Regions from separate parts of the Micromonospora sp. NPDC049107 genome, predicted to be linked through region 2. Evidence: riboswitches for the same ligand, from Rfam matches in the RefSeq annotation. Region 2 holds a riboswitch; the other holds the start of a gene.
The links. Region 2 has a riboswitch for thiamine pyrophosphate ahead of AB0B55_RS31980 (ECF transporter S component). Riboswitches for the same ligand answer to the same signal wherever they lie in the genome.

Region 1 (10,097 bases), on a different contig from region 2:
GGCTTGATCCCTGCGTGGGCACGGTCGGCCGCAGCCCTGACCGGGGGACCTCCGTGCGCCCGTGCCGGCCTTTTAGGACCTTCTGGGTGACCGCCTCTTCGAAGGCGCTGGTCAGGTTTGCCGCTGCCTCTTCGGGGTTTCTTGCGCGCATGAGTGCGCCGAGTACTGCCACTCCGGCGGCTCCTGCCTGCACGCAGGCGGTTACCTGTTCCGGGGTTTCGATGCCACCCAGCGCCAACAGGGGCACCGGGCTGATCTCGATCAGCTTTCGCAGGCCCGTTGCTTGTAGGGGTGGGCCGTAGCCGGGTTTGGTGGTGGTGGGCCAGATCGGGGAGAGGGTGGCGTAGTGCTCGGTGGTGAGGCGGTTCAGTTCGGTCTCGTTGTGGCAGGAGCGGCCGACCAGACCGTGGCGTGGCGGCGGGTACGGGCCGGCGGCCGGCAGGTGGACGACGTCGCCGCCCAGCGGGTCGGGGCCGGCCACGATGAGGGTCCCGCCGGCGTCGGCGAGGATCGCGCGTAGCTCGACGGCGAGGGCGGCGCGCTCGGCGCGGGGCAGGTCCTTCTCCCGCAGCACGACCCAGCGCACTCCCCCGGCGACCGCCCCCGCCACGACCCGTTCGAGACCGCTCCTGGCGACCAGCCGATCGGTCAACAGGACCACCCCGGCCGGCGGCGACCCCGTCACAGGTTCGGTCTTCCCTCGTCGGGGGTGGACGCGAGGGCGTGGAAGCGCCGGGCGATCCGGCCCGCGCCCGCCGCCAGGCGGCCGGCCTCGACGGCGTACCGCATCGCCGTCGCCATCGCCACCGGGTCGGCGGCCCGGGTGACCGCGCTGGCCAGCAGGACGGCGTCGCAGCCCAGCTCCATGGCGAGCGCCGCGTCGGAGGCGGTGCCGATGCCGGCGTCGAGGATCACCGGCACGTCCACGCTCTGCCGGATCAGCCGGATGTGGTGCGGGTTGCCGATGCCGAGTCCCGAGCCGATCGGCGCCCCGGCGGGCATCACCGCGGCGCAGCCCACGTCGGCGAGGCGGCGGGCGAGCACCGGGTCGTCGCTGGTGTACGGCAGCACCGTGAAACCGTCGGCGACGAGTTCCTCGGCGGCGCGGAGCAGCTCCACCCCGTCGGGCAGCAGCGTCCGCTCGTCGCCGATCACCTCCAGCTTCACCCAGTCGGTATCGAACGCGTCGCGCGCCAGCCGGGCCACCTTCACCGCCTCGGCCGCGGTGTGGCAGCCGGCCGTGTTCGGCAGCAGCCGTACGCCGCACCGGTCCAGCAGGTCCAGCAGCCCGCCTCCGGTGCCCGGGGCGGTGTCCACCCGGCGCAGTGCCAGCGTGACGAGTTCCGTGCCGGACGCCCGGATCGCCTGCTCCAGCACGTGCAGGTTCGCGGCCCCGCCGGTGCCGAGGATCAACCGCGAGCCGAACGTCTCCCCACCCAGTTCGAACGGCACGCCGCTCACCCGCCCTGCGCGGCGGTGAGCACCTCGACCTGGTCGCCGTCGCGCAGCTCCGTGGCCGGCCAGCCGGCCCGGGGCACCACCTCGCCGTTGACCGCGACCGCGACGCCACGCTGGTGCGGCGCGACGTCTTGGACCAGGTCGGCCACCGACACACCGCCGGGGACGCTGCGCCCGGCTCCGTTCACCGTCAGCTCCATCACTCCTCCTCGAAACTGCTTCTCGGGCCGGCGAACCGGTCGGCGCCGAAGCCGGTGAGCAGCGGGTCGGGCGTTCCGGTGAGCACCAGTTCGGTGATCGCCTCGGCGGTGACCGGGGTCAGGACGATGCCGTGCCGGTGGTGCCCGGTGGCGGCCAGCACGTCCGGCCGGCCGGGCAGCGGCCCGAGGATCGGCGCGTTGTCCGGGGTACCGGGCCGCAGCCCGGCGACGGCCTCCACCAGGTCGTACTCGGTCAGTTCGGGCAGCAGGTCGACCCCGGCGCGCAGCAGCCGCTGCACCGCGCCGGCGGTGACGGTGGTGTCCGACCGCTCCTCGACCGTCGCGCCGAGCACCACCTCGCCGTCGGCGCGGGGCACCAGGTAGACGTGCTCGCCGTCGGCGTACCCCCGGATCACGTGCCGGAAGCCCGGCGCGACGCCGCCGGGCGCGCGCAGCCGGAGGATCTGGCCCTTCACCGGCCGAACCGGCAGGCCGGTGAGGGCGGCGGCGCCGCAACCGGCCGCGACCACCGTGACTCCGGCCTCCACCTCGGACAATCGCCGGACCGGCCGCGGCACGAACGCCGCGCCGGCCCGCCGCGCGGCCGTGCGCAGCGCCGGCACCAGCCGCCGGGGATCGACCTGGTGGTCGGTGGGCGCGAACGCGCCGCCGCGAACCCGGGGCGCGAGCGCCGGCTCGCGGTCGCGCAGCTCAGTGGGGCGCAGCGCCGTCACCGGCAGATCCAGACCCTGTTGGTACGCCCACAGCCGGCGGGCCTCGGCCAGGTCGTCGCCGGTCAGCCCGACCATCAGGGTGCCCTCGGTCCGGTAGCCGATCGTGGCGTCGCTGGCGTCGGTCAGTTCGGCGGCGAACGCGGGCCAACGCGCGGCGGAGGCCACCAGCAGCTCGGTCAGTCGCCGTTCCCCGAAGTACGCCTCGGCGACCGGGGAGAGCATCCCGGCGGCGACGGCCGACGCCCCCGACCCGGGCGTCGGGTCGTGCACCTCGACGCGCAGGCCACGGGTGGCACAGCGCCACGCGATCGCCAGCCCGATCGGGCCCGCGCCCACCACCGCCACGTCGGCGCGGGTCACGCCAGCGCCCGCAGCAGGTCGGTGGTAGCCCGTCCCGGATCGGCGGCCGAGGAGACCGCCCCGACCACGGCCACCCCGTACGCCCCGGCGGCGCGCAGCGCCGGCACCCGGTCGGCGGTCACTCCCCCGATCGCGATGACCGGCACGTCGACGGCGTCGACGACGTCGCGTACCCCGACTGCCCCGATGGGGTCGGGCAGGCCGGACTTGGTGCTGGTGGCGTGGCACGGGCCGACGCCGAGGTAGGTGGCCCCGGCGACGACCGCCTCGACCGCGCCGCGCGGCTCGCGGGCGGTGACGCCCAGCACGCCGGTGGGGCCGAGCACGTGCCGGGCCGCGGCGACCGGCAGGTCGTCGGCGCCGACGTGTCCACCGGCGGCGTCGACCGCCAGCGCCACGTGCAGTCGGTCGTTGATCAGGCACGTCGCCCCGTACGGCGCGCACAGCGCGAGCACCCGGGCGGCCAGGTCGTACGCCTCGCGGTCGGTGGCGGAGTCCTGGACCCGGACCTGCACGACGAGGTCGGCGTGGGCCGCCGCGAGGGCGGCCCGGACCACGGTGAGGGGATCGCGCCCGGGTCGGGTGTCGGTGATCAGATGCAGTCGTCCAAGGGACGGCACGGCAACGCTCCTCCCTGCGCCGGCATTACCCGGATCAGGTTCGACGGTCGGGGGCTGTCAGCCCCCCTCTCAGCCCGGTACACCGGGCTCCCGTGGGTTACTTGCGTGTCACCGTACGACAGTTCGGCCTCCGCTGCCAAGGGTGGGTCATCGACCCGAGGCGGCGTATCGATCGGGGTGCTTTCTCCTGTCCTGTTCGGAATGTCGCCCGCCGTTGCAGAACCGTTACCCGCCGGCATCTTGCCGGACATCGATGCAGCAGAACTAATTTGTTCAGCGATTCGACAAAATGCCGGCGTGGACGCCCTGGCACGGCGTCCCCACCGGCTCCATCTGGGACGGTCTTCGGCGAGCCGGCCCCGCGATCCCTGTCCACCGCGACATTGGAGGCGGCGTGTCCCGTTCTCGTCGTGCCCGTTTACCACTCACCGCTACCCTGTTGTCCCTCGCCCTGACGTCGACGGCCCTCATCGGGTCCCCGGCGCAGGCGGCTCCGACCGGAGCACAGATCCCCGCGCGAGACGTGCCTGTCGCGGCTCCGCTCTCCCAGGCGGCGCCGAACGCGCCGAAGGCCGCTGCGGCCGACCCCTACTCCGTCCTGATCTTCTCGAAGACCGCCGGCTTCCGGCACGACGCCATCCCCACCGGCATCGCCGCCATCCAGCAGCTCGGCGCCACCAACGGCTTCACGGTGGACACCACCGAGGACGGTGCCGCGTTCAGCGACGCCAACCTCGCCAAGTACAAGGCCGTGATCTGGCTCTCCACCACCGGTGACGTTCTCAACGCCGACCAGCAGGCGGCCTTCGAGCGGTACGTGAAGGCCGGCGGCGGTTACGTCGGCGTCCACGCCGCCTCGGACACCGAGTACAGCTGGGCCTGGTACGGCGACCTGGTCGGCGCGTACTTCGCCAACCACCCGCAGAACCAGCAGGCCACCGTCAAGGTGGAGGACCCGGCCCACCCGTCCACCGCCGGACTGCCGGAACGCTGGTCCCGGTTCGACGAGTGGTACAACTTCCAGACCAACCCCCGGTCGGACGTGCACGTCCTGGCCAGCCTGGACGAGAAGAGCTACACCCCGGGCGCCGGCGCGATGGGCGCCGACCACCCGACGGCGTGGTGCCAGGACTTCGACGGTGGCCGCTCCTGGTACACCGGCGGCGGGCACACCCGTGAGTCGTACGCCGAGCCCGAGTTCCTCAAGCACCTGCTCGGCGGCATCCAGACGGCGGCCGGCGTGGTCGACGCCGACTGCGGCGCGTCGAAGACCTCCAACTTCGAGAAGGTCACGCTGGACAGCAACACCAGCAACCCGATGGAGCTGGACATCGCCCCCGACGGGCGGGTCTTCTACATCGAGCGCGACGGTCGGGTGCAGATCATCAAGCCGGACACCGGCAACACCGTCACCGCCGTCGACCTGGACGTCTTCACCGGCAACGAGGACGGCCTGATCGGCATCCGGCTCGACCCGGACTTCGCCACCAACAAGTGGGTGTATCTCTACTACGCCCCGAACGACAACGTCACGCGCAACCTGCTGTCCCGGTTCACCGTGACCGGCGACACCATCGACCTGGCGAGCGAGAAGCAGGTGCTGCGGGTCGACACCCAGCGCAACACCTGCTGCCACGCGGGCGGCAGCATGACCTTCGACAGCGCCGGCAACCTGTACCTGGCCACCGGTGACAACACCAACCCGTTCGAGTCGAACGCGTACGCGCCGCTCGACGAGCGTCCGGGTCGCCAGGACTACGACTCGCAGCGCACGTCGGCCAACACGAACGACCTGCGCGGCAAGGTGCTCCGGATCCACCCGGAGGACAACGGGACGTACACCGTTCCGTCCGGCAACCTCTTCCCGGCCGGCACCGAGAAGACCCGTCCCGAGATCTACGCGATGGGCTTCCGCAACCCGTTCCGGATCGGCACCGACCCGAAGACCGACACGCTGTACGTCGGTGACTACGGGCCGGACGCCAACTCGAACAACCCGGACCGGGGCCCGCGGGGTCTGGTCGAGTGGAACGTCGTGACCCCCGGCAACTACGGCTGGCCGTACTGCACGGGCACGAACGAGGCCTACAACGACTACACGTTCCCGTCCGGCCCGAGCGGTCCGAAGTTCGACTGCGCCGCGCCGGTCAACAACTCGCCCAACAACACGGGCCTGACCAACCTCCCGCCGGTCGTCCCGGCCACCGTCGACTACGGCTACGCCGGTGACGCGCGGTACCCGGAGATCGGTGGCGGTGGCGCCCCGATGGGCGGCCCGGCCTACCGGTACGACGCCAACCTCAACTCGACCCGCAAGTGGCCGGCCTACTTCGACGGCAAGGCGCTGCTGGGCGAGTGGAACCAGAACAAGATGTACACGATGCAGATGACCGCCGACGGCAAGTCGTTGGTGGACATCAACCAGTTGCTGCCCGGCATGTCGATGATCCGGCCGATGGACTTCGAGTTCGGTCCGGACGGCGCACTGTACCTGATCGAGTGGGGCAGCGGCTTCGGCGGCAACAACGACAACTCCGGGGTCTACCGGATCGACTACACCGCCGGTGACCGTGCGCCGATCGCGGCGGCGGCCGCCAACCCGACCTCGGGTCCGGCCCCGTTGACGGTGGAGTTCTCCAGCGCCGGCTCCCGGGACCCGGACGGTGGAACGCTCACCTACGCCTGGGCGTTCGGTGACGGGCAGACCTCCACCGAGGCCAACCCGACGCACACCTACGCCACGGCGGGCAACTACACGGCGCAGCTCACCGTGACCAACCCGAAGGGCCGCACGGCGGTGGCCAACGTACCGGTCACCGTGGGCAACACCGCGCCGACGGTAACCATCGAGTTCCCGCCGGACGGTGGCTTCTTCAACTGGGGTGACCAGGTCCGCTACACGGTCAAGGTGACCGACCCCGAGGACGGGCAGATCGACTGCACCAAGGTGAACCTCCAGGTGCTGCTCGGTCACGACGAGCACGCCCACCCGCTGGAGCAGCACACCGGCTGCACCGGCACGGTCCAGACGTCGCTCGCCTCCGGGCACGGCGCCGAGGCGAACGTGTTCGCGGTCTTCGAGGCCACCTACACCGACAAGGGTGGCGCGGGCGGTTCCGGCGCGCTCACCGGCCGGCAGATCGAGATCCTGCAGCCCAAGCAGAAGCAGGCCGAGTACTTCACCGCCACCGGGCGTACCCCGGTGAGCACGGGCGGCGGCGACGCCGGCGTGCAGCGCGAGGCCGCGACCGACACCGCCGGTGGCGGTCAGAGCATCGCGTTCATCGAGGACGGCGACTGGTGGTCGGTCGTTCCGGCGAACCTCACCAACATCACCGAGATCCGGTTCCGGGCCGCCTCGGCCGCCGCTGGCGGTCGGATCGAGGTCCACGCCGGTGCGGTCGACGGACCGGTCGTGGCCACGGCCACCGTTCCGGCGACCGGCGGGTGGCAGACGTACACGGACGTGAGCGCGCCGGTGACCGGTGCCGCGAGCGGCGGGCTGTACTTCGTGGCCCGTGACCCGAACGGCGGAACGGGTTCGCTGTTCAACGTCAACTGGATGGACTTCGTCGGTCGCGGCGTCACCGAGAACGGGCCGCCGGTGGTCACCGCCACCGCGACCCCGACCACGGGCACCGCGCCGGTCACCGTCGCCTTCGACGGCACGGCCACCGACGCCGAGGGTGACACCCCGCTGACGTACGCCTGGGACTTCGGTGACGGCGGTACGGCGTCCACCCTGGACGCCAGCCACACGTACACCAGCGTCGGCGCCTTCACGGCCACCCTCACGGTGACCGACAGCAAGGGTGCCAAGTCGTACGCCACGGTGCCGGTGCGGGTCAACGCTCCGGACACGTCCTGCCTCGGGGCGCGTTCGGACGACTTCAACGGCAACACGCTGGACAAGAGCCGGTGGACCACCGTGGTCCGGGAGAACCAGCTCTACTCCCTCAGCGGCGGCGCGCTGAAGCTACCCACCGCCGTGGGTGACCTCTACGGCGCCCGCAACGACGCCACCAACCTGGTGCTCCAGCCGGCGCCGACCGGCGCCTGGGAGATGACCACCAAGGTCACCCTCCCGGTGACGGCCAACTACCAGCAGGCCGGCCTGCTGGTGTACGGCGACGACGACAACTACGCCAAGGTGGACCTGCTCTACAACGGCAGCCGTCGGGTGGAGTTCATCCGGGAGACGGCGGCCACGCCGCGCAACGACGCTGCCGACGCCACCAACGCACCGGCCGGTGACACCGTGTACCTGCGGATCACCAGCGACGGGACGAACCTGACCGCGGCCACCTCGGGCGACGGGCAGACGTTCACCACGGTCGGCCGCTCGGCCGCGCTGGCTGGCATCACCAACCCGCGGATCGGGGTGTTCGCCCTCAACGGCGGCACCGAGGCCCCAGTGGTGGACGCCGCGTTCGACTCGTTCGTGGTCACGCCGGACGCTCCGGCCGGCCCGGTCGAGCCGTCGGACGAGTTCACCGGCAGCACGCTGGACAAGTGCCGGTGGGACGCCATCGTTCGGGAGGACCCGAACGGCTACCGGGTGACCGACGGCGCGCTGCGGATCGACGTGCCGAACGGTGACATCTACGGCACCGACAACACCGGTCCGAAGAACTTCATCCTCCAGACCGCGCCCTCGGGCGACTGGACCCTGGAGACCAAGGTCGACGGCAGTCTGCTGAACGAGCAGTACCAGCAGGCCGGTCTGCTCGTGCAGGCCGACGACGACAACTACCTGAAGTTCGACTTCATCGCCGACAACACGGCCGGCTCGGCGGTGACGCGGCGGATCGAGTTCCGCAGCGAGATCGCCGGGACGGTGCAGAGCCCGCAGCCGGAGGCGACGAGCCTCACCTCGGCGGTGTGGTACCTGCGCCTGGCCCGGGTGGGCGACACCTTCACCGCGTCGTACTCGGCCGACGGGACGACCTGGACCACGCTGGAGGCACTGACCAACAGCGCGGTGGGCGCCACCCCGAAGGTGGGTCTGTTCACCCTCGGCGCCAACCAGACGGCGTCGAAGACGGCCGCGTTCGACTACTTCCGGTTGAGCACGAAGGTGGCCGACGACAAGGCGCCGGTCACCACCGCGGCGGTGTCCGGCACCCCCACCGACGGCTGGTACACCGGCCCGGTGACGGTCACCCTGACCGCCGCCGACGAGGCCGGCGGCAGCGGGCTCGCCAGCACGGAGTACCAGCTGGACGGGGCCACCGCGTGGACGGCGTACACCGCGCCGGTGGCGATCAGCGGTGACGGCGAGCACGAGCTGCGGTTCCGCTCGACCGACAAGGCCGGCAACGTGGAGTCGACGAAGACCGTCACGGTCAAGATCGACGCCACCGCTCCGGTCACCACGGCGACGTTCGCTCCGGCGAACGACGCGGGCTGGCACAACGGGACCATCCCGGTGGTGCTCGCCGCGACCGACGCCGGTTCCGGGGTCAAGACGGTCGAGTGGTCGCTGGACGGTGGCGCGTGGACGCCGTACACGACGCCGGTCGAGGTGACCGGTGACGGGCAGCACGAGCTGCTGTACCGCTCCACCGACAAGGCGGGCAACGTCGAGACGCTCAAGTCGGCGATCCTGAAGATCGACGGCACCAAGCCGACGCTGCTGGTCTCCGGCATCGCCGACGGCCAGCTCTACGGCGACAGCCAGGACGTCCGCGTGTCCTGGCAGGCCGTGGACCCGACCTCGGGCATCGCGTCCGTGGTCGGCCAGCTCGACGGCAACACGTACGCCAGCGGCACCCTGCAGGCCATGTACGAGCTGTCGCTCGGCCTGCACGAGCTGACCGTCACCGCGACCGACAAGGCCGGCAACAAGACGACCTCGAACGTCCGGTTCTTCGTCACCACCTCGTTCCGGGACATGCAGTTCCTGCTGGACCGGTTCAAGGCGACGGGGCGGTTGTCGGCCAAGGCGCACAAGCAGTTGACCGCCAAGCTCGACGCGGCCCGCCAGGCCGAGGCGGCCGGCAACGACAGCAAGGCGATCAAGCAGCTGACCCAGTTCCGGGACCTCGCCACCGACGCCACCCTGGTGGCCGAGGCCGAGATCCGGGACACCCTCACCCGGGACGCCGACGCGATGATCGTGCGACTCGGCGGTACGGCCAGCAAGGCCGGCGTCAAGGCCAATGACGGCGAGCCGGTCAAGGGCACGGGACGGCTCGGTGGCGACGCCACCCGGCTGGCACCCGGTCGCCAGCTCTGATCCGATCGAGGCCCCTCCCCGACGCTCCGGCGTCGGGGAGGGGCCTCCCTCATTAGGGAGGAGACGTCCGTGACGCGTATCCGCAAGGTGCTGGCCGCCGTGTTCGCCGGACTGGCTCTGACCCTGCTCGCCGCGACCCCGGCGGCCGCGCAGGCCGACAAACTCAAGCTGACGGTGGCCGGCGACGGAGCCGAGGGCGTCACCATCCAGGCCACCTACGCCGACGGTCGTCGGCTGGACCGGGTGGTACGACTGGTGCTCACCGCCACCGGCCCGGACGGGCAGAAGGTCGGCCCGGTGCAGCTGGAACCGCAGCCCGAGGGGCAGGGCTTCTACAGCAGCGGCCCGGTGCTCTCCACCGGCACGTGGAAGGTGACGGTGAACTCCCCCGCTCCGCTGCAGAGCAAGGCCACCGCGACGGTGCAGGCGAAGGCGGCACAGTCTCCGCCGGTGCCCACGCCGGTCGCGGTGACCGCGGACCGGGCCG
Region 2 (10,097 bases):
CGCCGACGGCGAGCGGTGCGTGCACGAGCTGGTGGAGAAGCTGGGCGCCGCGCAGCCGCTGGTCTCCCAGCACCTGCGGGTGCTGCGCGGGGCGGGCGTGGTGCGGGGCTCGCGTCGCGGTCGGGAGATCGCCTACAGCCTGGTCGACGAGCACGTCGCGCACATCGTGGCGGACGCGGTCAGTCACGCGGGGGAGGGATCATGAGCGAGAGCAACGCCGCCGTACGCAACACCCGGCAGCGCTCGGCGGTGAGCGCGCTGCTGGGCGAGATGGAGGGCTTCCACAGCGCCCAGGATCTGCACGCGATGCTCCGGCAGCGCGGCGAGCGGGTCGGCCTGACCACCGTCTACCGCACCCTCCAGGGGCTGGCCGACGCGGGCGAGATCGACGTGATGCGCCCGCCCGGTGGCGAGCACCTCTACCGCCGGTGCAGCGAGGGCCACCACCACCACCTGGTCTGCCGGGCCTGCGGGCGGACGGTCGAGGTCGCCGGCCCGGCGGTGGAGAGCTGGGCGGACCGAGTCGCCGCCGAGCACGGGTACGCCGACGTCAGCCACACCCTGGAGATCTTCGGCACCTGCCCGACCTGCGTCCGATGACGGGTCTTCGGTTCACGCCGGTGCAGTCCGCGGGCGCTGAGACGGCGCTGCGCGACTGGCAGCACATCCACAACTCGATCATCCCGACGGCGCCCCTGTCGGCCGACGAGATCGCCGCTCGCGCCCAGCGCCACATCCTCGAGGTCGCGTACGCCGACGGGGTCGCCGTGGGCTGCTCGACCGTACGTCCCCCGGCACCCGACGCCGCGACCGTGATCGCCCGGGTGCTACCCGAGAGCCGCCGGCACGGCTACGGGGAGCAGATCTACCAGCGCGGGCTGGCCCGGGCCCGTGAGCTGGGCGCGCAGACCATCGAAACCGTCGTCCTGGCGTCCAACGACGAGGGCCTGCGGTTCGCCCGCCACCACGGCTTCGTCGAGACCGAACGGTACGTCCTACCGGGCGACACCATCGCGTTCGTGGACCTGCGGCTCGCCTGATCGACGGCTGGTTCCCGCCCTCCGGTCCGGCCACCGAATCGACGGGTGCCGGGCCGTCGTCGTTCGTGGCACGCTGTCCGACGTGAAGATCTACGCCGATCGGTTTCCGACCGCCGTCCGTCAGTTGCTCACCGACCTGCTCGTCGTCATCTGGGTGTACGCCGCGATCCGCGCCGCCCTCTGGCTGCACGACCTGGTGCAGAAGCTCGCCGTACCCGGGCAGAAGCTGGAGGGCGCGGGCAGTGGCCTCGCCGACAACCTCGCCGACGCCGGCGGCAAGGTACGCCGGGTACCGCTGGTCGGTGACGAGCTGACCGCGCCCTTCCAGCGCGCCGCCGACGCCGCCCGAGGGCTCGCCGACGCCGGCCGGGAGCAGCAGCACCTCGTCGACCAACTCGCCCTCGCCCTCGCCGTCGCGGTGCTGATCTTCCCGCTCGGTCTGGTGCTCTTCGGTTGGCTGCCGCTGCGGCTGCGCTGGATGCGCCGCGCCGGCTCGGCCGCCAAGCTCGCCGCCGTACCCGCCGGACGGGACCTGCTCGCGCTGCGCGCGCTGGCCACCCAACCGCTGGGCCGCCTCACCCGGATCGCGCCCGACGTCGCCGAGGCGTGGCGACGCGGCGACGACGACACCGTCGACGCCCTGGCCGCCCTGGAACTACGCCACCTAGGCCTCCGCCACAAATCCCGCTAACCCCAGCCCTCACCTCACGCCCGCACGCCCACCTTCGCGCTCGCCACGCGCCCTCGACGCACCCTCGACGCGCCCACCCGGGCCCACCCGGGCCCACGCCCTCGCCCCCGCCACGCGCCCACGCCCCCGCCACGCGCCCACCCGCGCCCACGCTCTCGCCCTCCCCACGCGCCCACGCCCTCGCCCCCGCCACGTGCCCTCACGCCGAGACCGTCACCCTCACCCCCGCCACACGCCCTCACGCCGACCGTCACCCTCACCCAGCCGCGCCCAAGCCCCCGCCCACGGGCGCGCCCTCACCCCCACCCCCACGTCCGCCCCACCCCGCCCGCACCCTCGCCCGTCGATCATGGAGTTCTGGTGGGCGACAAAGCACCCGTCAACCCCCATAACAGGCACCACAACTCCATGATCGACGAGGTCGGGCGGTGACCGCCTCGCGATCTTGCACTTTCTGTGGTGACTAAAGGGGCATACCGTGCCGAGTTGACGACCGAAAGTGCAAGATCGGCGCGGACACCGGACCCGGGCCGCGGGGGCGGGGGGCGCGGGGGCGGGGGGCGCGGGGGCGGGGGTGTGGCGGCGGCTCGGAGGGGCGGGTGCAGGCCGTTAAGGTCGTCGGGTGTTCTACTTCCTGATCGTCATCGCCGTCCTGCTGCTCGGCTACGCCGCCGTGCTGGTCTCCTTCGTCCGCCGGGGCAAGAAGATCCCGCCCGCCGCGTACCTCGCGCTGGCCGTGCTCAACGGTCTGATCCTGGCCGGGGTGTTGGCCTGGGCGGTCGCCCGCTGACGTGCCCCGCCCCGACCCGACCCGACCCGCGCCCCGCGCCGCCCCGACCCGCGCCGCCCCGACCCGCGCCGCGCCGCGCCGACCCGCGCCGCGCCGCCCCGACCCGCGCCCCGAGCCGAGCCGCGCCGCGCCGCGCCGCGCCGCGCCGAGCCGAGCCGAGCCGAGCCGCGCCGAGCCGAGCCGCGCCGAGCCGAGCCGCGATCGTGCTCGAACCAGGAAGTAGTGGCCTCGGGGTCGGAGGGATGCCACTGGATCCAGGATCGAGCACGATCTCCCTGCCAACGCCGCGATCGTCCCCGCCGATGGGGCGGGGGACCTGTCGCGAACGTTACGGTTTCGGGGGGATACGGCGGCGGACGTCCTCGGCGGTGGACGGGCCGGGCTCCCAGCGGGCCACCCAGGGCAGTTCGGCGGACGGGGTGACGACGCCCTCCTCCACGCTCGCGTAGCGGCCTGCGAGGATCCGCTTGGCGGCGGCGGTGTCGACCGAGTCGGTGTTGTCCCAGAGGGCGGCGAACAGCGCGTCCACCCGAACGCGGGCCTGCCGGCAGAACAGGTCGGCCAGCTCGACGTTCTCCGGGTGGGAGTCACGTTCGGCGGACGCGCGGACGCAGACGGCGGACATCGCGAACAGCTCCGCGCCGATGTCCACGATGCGCCCGAGGAACGCCTGCTTGCGCTCCATCTTTCCCTGCCAACGGGACATCGCGTAGAACGTCGAACGGGCCAGCTTGCGCGAGGAGCGTTCCACTTGACGCAGGTGGCCGGCGAGGGGGCCGAACTCGGCGTACGCCGATGGGCTCTGGCCCTTGCCGACCGTGAGGGTCGGCAGCCACCGCGCGTAGAACGCTCCCGCTCGGGCGCCGGCGCGGGCCTTGCGGCCGAGCCCCGCCTCCGGGTCGATGATGTCGCCGGCCACCGACAGGTGGGCGTCGACGGCCTCCCGGGCGATCAGCAGGTGCATGATCTCGGTGGAGCCCTCGAAGATCCGGTTGATGCGCAGGTCGCGGAGCACCTGTTCAACGTTGGCCGGGCGTTCGCCGCGGGCGGCCAGCGAGTCGGCGGTCTCGTAGCCGCGCCCGCCCCGGATCTGGACCAGCTCGTCGGCGATCTTCCAGGCCATCTCACTGGCGTAGAGCTTGACCAGCGCCGCCTCGATCCGGATGTCGTTGCGGTCGTCGTCGGCGAGCAGGCAGCACAGGTCGAGCATGGTCTCCATGCCGTACGTGGTCGCGGCGATGAAGGAGAGCTTCTGGGCGACGGCCTCGTGCTCGCCCACCGGTCGTCCCCACTGGACGCGGTCGGCGGCCCATCCCCGGGCCACGTGCAGCGCCCACTTGCCGGCGCCCACGCACATGGCCGGTAGGGAGAGCCGGCCGGTGTTCAGCGTGGTCAGGGCGATCTTGAGGCCCTTGCCCTCGCCGCCGATGACGTTCTCGGCGGGCACGAAGACGTCGTGGAAACGGGTCAGGCTGTTTTCCAGGCCGCGCAGGCCGACGAACTCGTTGCGCCGTTCCACGGTGATGCCGGCGCTGTCGCCGTCCACCACGAACGCGGTGATGCCGCCGCGTCGACCTTCGGTGGCGGGCACCCGGGCCATCACCACCAGCAGGGTGGCCACGGTGCCGTTGGTGGCCCAGAGTTTCACGCCGTTGAGCCGGTAACCGGTGCCGTCGTCGGTCGGTTCGGCGGTGGTGGCGAGGCGCGCCGGGTCGGAGCCGACGTCCGGCTCGGTGAGCAGGAACGCGGAGACCTCCCCTGCGGCGAGTCGGGGCAGGAAACGCTGCTTCTGCTCGGCGGTGCCGAACATCTTCAGCGGTTGCGGCACGCCGATCGACTGGTGGGCCGAGAGCAGCGCGCCGATCGCCGGGCTGGCCGAGCCGGCCAGCATCAGGGCCCGGCAGTAGTGCAGGTTGCTGAGCCCAAGGCCGCCGTACTTCCGGTCGATCTTCATGCCGAACGCGCCGAGGTCGGCGAGGCCGTGGAAGACGGAGTCGGGGATGGAGGCGTCCCGCTCGATGGCCGCGCCGTCCACCTCGGAGGTGACGAAGGAGCGCAGCTGGCCGAGGAACTCCTCAGCGCGGGCCACGTCGTCCGGGTCGGAGCGCGGCCACGGGTCGATGAGGTCGAGCCGGAACCGGCCGAGGAACAGTTCCTTGCCGAAGCTGGGACGGTCCCAGGTGGACTCGCGGGCGGCCTCGGCGACTCGGCGGGCCTCCTTCTCCGAGACCTGGCCCGCCTCGGCGGGCAGCGGCGCGGCGGTGCCGGCCGAGGCACCGGGTTCGGGGGCAGGACCGGATTCGGGGCCGTCCGGTGCCGGTCGGCCGTCCTGTGTCGTGGTCACGGCTGCCCCCTCGAAGCTCGGTGCGGCTGCTCGACGTGTGCGACTAACGCCACGCTACCCCCGGTTGTTACCCAGGGGTAGCGTGGCGGGAACATCGACGAAGATCAGCCCACGCTGAGCGTGTCCGGGTCGTCGTCCTCGTCGTCGATGTCGTCGTCACCCCAGTTGCGGCGGGCGAACGGCAGGATCACCCAGAAGACGAGGAACCAGAGCCCGGCCAGCGCGCTCAACACGAAGGCGATCGGCCGGTCCAGCACGAAGTCGGTGATCAGCAGCACCGCGCTGACCATGGCGATCAGCATGAAGGCGAGGCCGCCGGTCGCCATGAGGTGCGCGAACCGCACCAGTTCCGGCTTGCGCCCCTGGCGGAACAGCGCCCGGTGGAACGCCACCGGCGAAATGATCATCGCGGTGGCGGCGGCCGCGGCGAGCAGGGCGACGATGTAGACGTCGCGCTGGAACTCGCTGGTCCGGGTGAACCCGTTGCTGAACGGCAGGGTGAGCAGGAAGGCGAAGAGGATCTGCACGCCGGTCTGGGCGACCCGCAACTCCTGGAGCAGGTCGGCGAAGTTGCGCTGCCAGCGTTGCTTCTCGGTCTCCTTGGACACGCGCTACCTCCGGTGAGACGGTACTGCCGGCGGTCCCGGCCGCCGGCAGCAACGCCAATGCCCCACACGACCGAGCGTGAAACAGGCTCACGACACCTGCCGTTCATCGTGCGGCAATGTCAGGACCCGCGACGGATCCGACCCACGTACCGGGCCTCCAGCGCATTGTTGTGCGCGTCCCCGTCCGGGATGTTCGCCGACAGGTAGACCGGAGGCCGCTCACCCGCCGCGAGCAGCCGGGCCACCACCTCCACGGTGACCTGCTGGGCCAGCAGCGCGGCCGTGATCGAGGAGACCGCGCCGACCGCGCCCCCGTCGGGCAGCGGCAGCGTCGCGTCGCCGTACGGGGCGCCGTTGTCGAGCACCACGTCGGCGAGGTCGGCCAGCTTGCGCCCGGACGGGTGGCGGGAGGTCATCCGGCCGGAATGCTGTGCGGAGGTGATCGCCACCAGCTGGTGACCCCGCTCCTTGAGCAGCGTGGCGAACTCGACCATCGCGCCGTTGACCCCGGAGTTCGAGGCGAGCACGAAGATGTCGGCGGGCCGTACGGGAGCCAACGCCCAGAGCCGGTGCGCCACCGCCGGGTCCCGTTCCAGCAGCGGCCCGAGCACGTCGGCCGGCTCGCCGCCGAGCAGCACCAGGTCCCGCAGGGCGATCCGGTTGGTGGGTACCAGCCCGCCGGCCCGGCCGGCGATCTCCATGGCGAGGGCCTCCGAGTGCCCGGTGCCGAAGGCGTGCACCACCCCGTCGGCGCGTACCGCCTCGGCGATCAGGTCGGCGGCCCGGCCCACGGCCTCGGCCTGGCTGGCGGCCACCCGGGACATCGTCTCGGTCACCACCCTCAGGTAGTCCCCGGCGCTCACCGTCATATGTCCTCCGTCCGTCTGTTGCGGGCGAACCACCGCACCGCGAAGTCGACCGTCGCCCGCTGGCGTACCAGCCTCGCCGTCCCGGCGCCCACCGGGCCGACGCGGACCACCGTCGTGGCATCGAGGTCCCGGCCCAGCGCGCCGAAGTCGCTTCCGTCGAGCCGGACGTCCTGCCACCACACCCATTCCCGGCCGCCGTCGGCAGTCCGCACCGCCGCGCCCAGTCGCTCGCGGACCAGGGCGGGACGGCGGTACTCGGCCAGGTGCAGCGAGGTGTTGACGCTGTGGTCGACTCCGAGCAGCAGCACGTCGGCGTCCAGGTCGTAGAGCCGGGCCAGCGGCGAGCCCTCGCCGAGCATGTCGGCCAGTTCGTGCCCCGCCACCACCTGCCCGGCCGACGGGCCGAGCGCCGCGAACGACACCTGGGGATGCGTGCTACGCATCGCCGAGGGCCAGCAGCGGACCGTCTCGGCGAACACGCCCATGTGCCGGCTCGGCGTGACCGCCGGGTCGAAGCCGGGCATCTCGGCGCGGATCAGCGGCCACCAGTCCACCGGCACCGGCGGGTTGCGCCACTGCGCGGGGTCGCTGTTGTCGGGGGTGTGGGTGGGTACCACGATCGTGCCGTCCGGGCCGAGCGCGTCACGCAGCGCCAGCGCCAGCGCCTGCGGTCCGCCGCAGACGTAGCCCAGCGGGCGCATCCCGGCGTGCACCAGCACCGTCGATCCGGGGCGTACGCCCAGCAGGCGGAGCTGCGCGGCGATCGACCGACGGGTGCCCGGCCCGCCGACGGGCGCGGTCACAGCTCTCCTCCGCCTGGCACGGCTCACGCCGTCCCGGCGACCCGCGCCAGGACCGCCTCGGCCAGCGCGTCGGGCGCGGCGTCCGGGATCCAGTGGGTCACCCCGGCCAGGGGTACGAAGCGATAGTCGCCGGTGACGTTGGCGGCGCACGCCTCGGCGGCGGTCCGGCCGATCGCGACGTCCCGGTCGCTCCACACGTAGGTGGTCGGTACGGCGACCGGGGCCACGGCGGCCAGGTCCGCGCGGGACATCGCCCGGTACCAGTTCAGGGCGGCGGTGAGCGCGCCCGGCTCGCGCATCGGGTCGGCGTAGCGGTTCACCCGGGTGGCGTCGCCCACCCCGCCCAGCAGCTTGCGCAGCGCCGTCGCGTGCCACGCGAGCAGCACCTTCTCGGCCTTGCCCGGCTTGCGGAACAGCGCGATGTACGACGACCGGGCCTTCTGCTGGCCGTCCGTGGCGAGCGCGTGTGCCATGGCCGCCGGGTGCGGCACCGACACCGCCGTCAACGTACGGACCCGCTGCGGGTGCGCGGCGGCCACCGCCCAGGCCACGACCGCGCCCCAGTCGTGGCCGACGAGGTGCACGGCGTCCAGGCCGAGCGCGTCGAGCACCGCGACCGCGTCGGCGACCAGTTCGGGAATCCGGTACCCCGCCACCTCGGCGGGGCGCGCGCCCGGCGAGTAGCCCCGCTGGTCGAGGGCGTACGTGCGCAGTCCGGCGGCGTGCAACGGCGGCACGACCTCGTCCCACTCGCCGCTGTGCTGCGGAAACCCGTGCAGCAGCAGGACGGGGACGCCGTCGGACGGGCCGCCGGTGCGTACCTCGAATGTCAGACCCCGCGCGTCGACCTGCATGATCGTCAGCCTACCCAGCCGTCGTCGCGCCGACCCGGATGCGCCGGCCGCGGGGACGCCCTGCTGGGCTGTTACCCCTGGTCGGTGCTAGCGTCAGCGAGACAACTTCACATCCGACAGGGGAGCGCACAGCGCTGAGAGTGCGGGCACGCCCGCAGACCCTCGAACCTGATCTGGGTAATGCCAGCGCAGGGAGTTCGGTCGACCTCCAGCCGCGCCGTGGGTCCGGTGCCACCGGACGCGCGGCGTGCGTCTTCTCCTGGTTCGTTTCACTGAACTGGGAGCACAGCATGGACAACACCACCAGCCGTTGGCGCACGATCGACATCGTGGTCGCCTCGGTGATCGCGGTCGCCTTCGGCGTCATCTTCTGGGCCTGGGGCCTGGTCTGGAGCGCCACCGAGGGCGCGTTCGCCTTCTTCCCGCCGGCGCAGACGCTGATCTACGGCGTCTGGCTGATGCCGGCCGTGGTCGGCGGGCTGGTCATCCGCAAGCCCGGCGCGGCGCTCTACTGCGAGACGGTGGCCGCCGTCGTGTCCGCGCTGCTGGGCAGCCAGTGGGCCGGCACGGTCATCCCGCAGGGCATCGTGCAGGGCATCGGGGCCGAGCTGGCGTTCGCCGCGTTCCGGTACCGGTCGTACCGGCTGCCGACCGCCGTGCTGGCCGGCGCGCTGACCGGCCTCAGCGCGGCCCTGTTCGACTTCTTCGTCTGGAACGCCGAGTACGCGCTGGGCGACTACCGCATCCCGTACGCGCTGCTCACCATCGTCAGCGCCACGATCATCGCAGGTGTAGGCGGCTGGGCGCTCACCCGCGCCCTGGCCAACACCGGCGCCCTGGACCGCCTCCCATCAGGCCGAACCCGCGCGCTGGTCTGACGCTGTCCCGTCCGACCCTGTCCCGTCCGACCCTGTCCCGTCCGACCCGGCCTCGTCCGACCCGGCCTCGTCCGACCCGGCCCCGTCCGACCCGGCCTCGTCCGACCCTGCCTCGTTGATCAAGAGGTTCGCGTCACCACGAGGCGGAATTCTGACACGAACCTCTTGATCAACAGCGTGTGGGGAACCGGGAGGAGGGGTTGTGGGGGTACTGCTGCGGGGTTTTGGGTGGCGGCACGCCGGGCGGCGGGCCTGGGCGCTGCGCGGGGTGGATCTCCGAGTGGAGGACGGCGAGCGGGTGCTGCTGCTCGGGCCCTCGGGAGCCGGCAAGAGCACCCTGCTCAGCGCACTGGCCGGGCTGCTGCCGGACGACTCCGGTGAGCAGGAGGGCACCGTCGAGATCGACGGGCTCGACCCGCGCAAGGGCCGGGAGCGGGTCGGCATCGTCTTTCAGGACCCGCAGTCCCAGTTGGTCATGGCACGCAGCGGCGACGACGTCGCGTTCGGGTTGGAGAACCGGGGCGTACCCGCGGACGAGATCTGGCCGCGCGTCGACGAGGCGCTGCGGCGCGTCGGCTTCCCGTACCCCCGCGACCGCAACACGGCCGCCCTCTCCGGCGGCGAACAGCAGCGCCTCGCCCTGGCCGGCGCGTTGGCGCTGCGGCCCAGCCTGCTGCTGCTCGACGAGCCGACCGCCAACCTCGATCCGGACGGCGCCACCCTGGTCCGGGGCGCCGTGTCGGGCGCGCTGGACGCCGACACCACCCTGATCCTCGTCGAACACCGGGTGGCTGAGGCGTTGCCCCTGGTCGACCGGGTGGTCGTCCTGGAGCCCGGCGGCGGCATCCGCGCGGACGGGCCACCCGACGCGGTCTTCGCCACGCACGGCGACGCCCTCGCCGCCGAGGGCGTCTGGGTGCCCGGTCACCCCATCGCGCCGCGCCGGGCCACCGCCGCCGCCGGCGACGTGCTGCTCACCGCCGACCGGCTCGGCCTGCCGTCGCGGCTGGGCCCCACCGATCTGGCGGTACGCGCCGGAGAGGCCCTCGCCGTACGAGGACCGAACGGCGCCGGCAAGTCCACCCTGGCGCTGCTGCTCGGCGGGCTGCTCAAACCGGGTACCGGCCGGGTCACCGCCTCGGCCGAGCTGGCCGACGCCGACCATCGCACTCCCCCGCACCGCTGGCGCGCCCCCACGCTGGCGCGGCGCATCGGGTCGG

Region 1: it holds a riboswitch for thiamine pyrophosphate, as region 2 does, so the genes downstream of both, thiE (thiamine phosphate synthase) here and AB0B55_RS31980 (ECF transporter S component) in region 2, are expected to answer to the same signal.

Annotation. Positions count from the first base shown of each region.
Region 1 is NZ_JBEZEC010000011.1:108,796-118,892, reverse strand. Features, by position in the region: gene AB0B55_RS25890 (thiamine phosphate synthase) at 1-685, opposite strand, end outside; gene AB0B55_RS25885 (thiazole synthase) at 682-1,461, opposite strand; gene thiS (sulfur carrier protein ThiS) at 1,458-1,658, opposite strand; gene thiO (glycine oxidase ThiO) at 1,658-2,752, opposite strand; gene thiE (thiamine phosphate synthase) at 2,749-3,372, opposite strand; TPP riboswitch at 3,367-3,476, opposite strand; gene AB0B55_RS25865 (ThuA domain-containing protein) at 3,896-9,610, shown strand; gene AB0B55_RS25860 (hypothetical protein) at 9,680-10,097, shown strand, end outside.
Region 2 is NZ_JBEZEC010000019.1:52,608-62,704, forward strand. Features, by position in the region: gene AB0B55_RS31930 (metalloregulator ArsR/SmtB family transcription factor) at 1-205, shown strand, start outside; gene AB0B55_RS31935 (Fur family transcriptional regulator) at 202-600, shown strand; gene AB0B55_RS31940 (GNAT family N-acetyltransferase) at 597-1,040, shown strand; gene AB0B55_RS31945 (hypothetical protein) at 1,123-1,731, shown strand; gene AB0B55_RS31950 (hypothetical protein) at 2,354-2,521, shown strand; gene AB0B55_RS31955 (acyl-CoA dehydrogenase family protein) at 2,850-4,772, opposite strand; gene AB0B55_RS31960 (DUF6328 family protein) at 4,970-5,473, opposite strand; gene AB0B55_RS31965 (SIS domain-containing protein) at 5,593-6,342, opposite strand; gene AB0B55_RS31970 (AAC(3) family N-acetyltransferase) at 6,339-7,145, opposite strand; gene AB0B55_RS31975 (alpha/beta fold hydrolase) at 7,169-7,999, opposite strand; TPP riboswitch at 8,108-8,212, shown strand; gene AB0B55_RS31980 (ECF transporter S component) at 8,290-8,877, shown strand; gene AB0B55_RS31985 (ABC transporter ATP-binding protein) at 9,089-10,097, shown strand, end outside.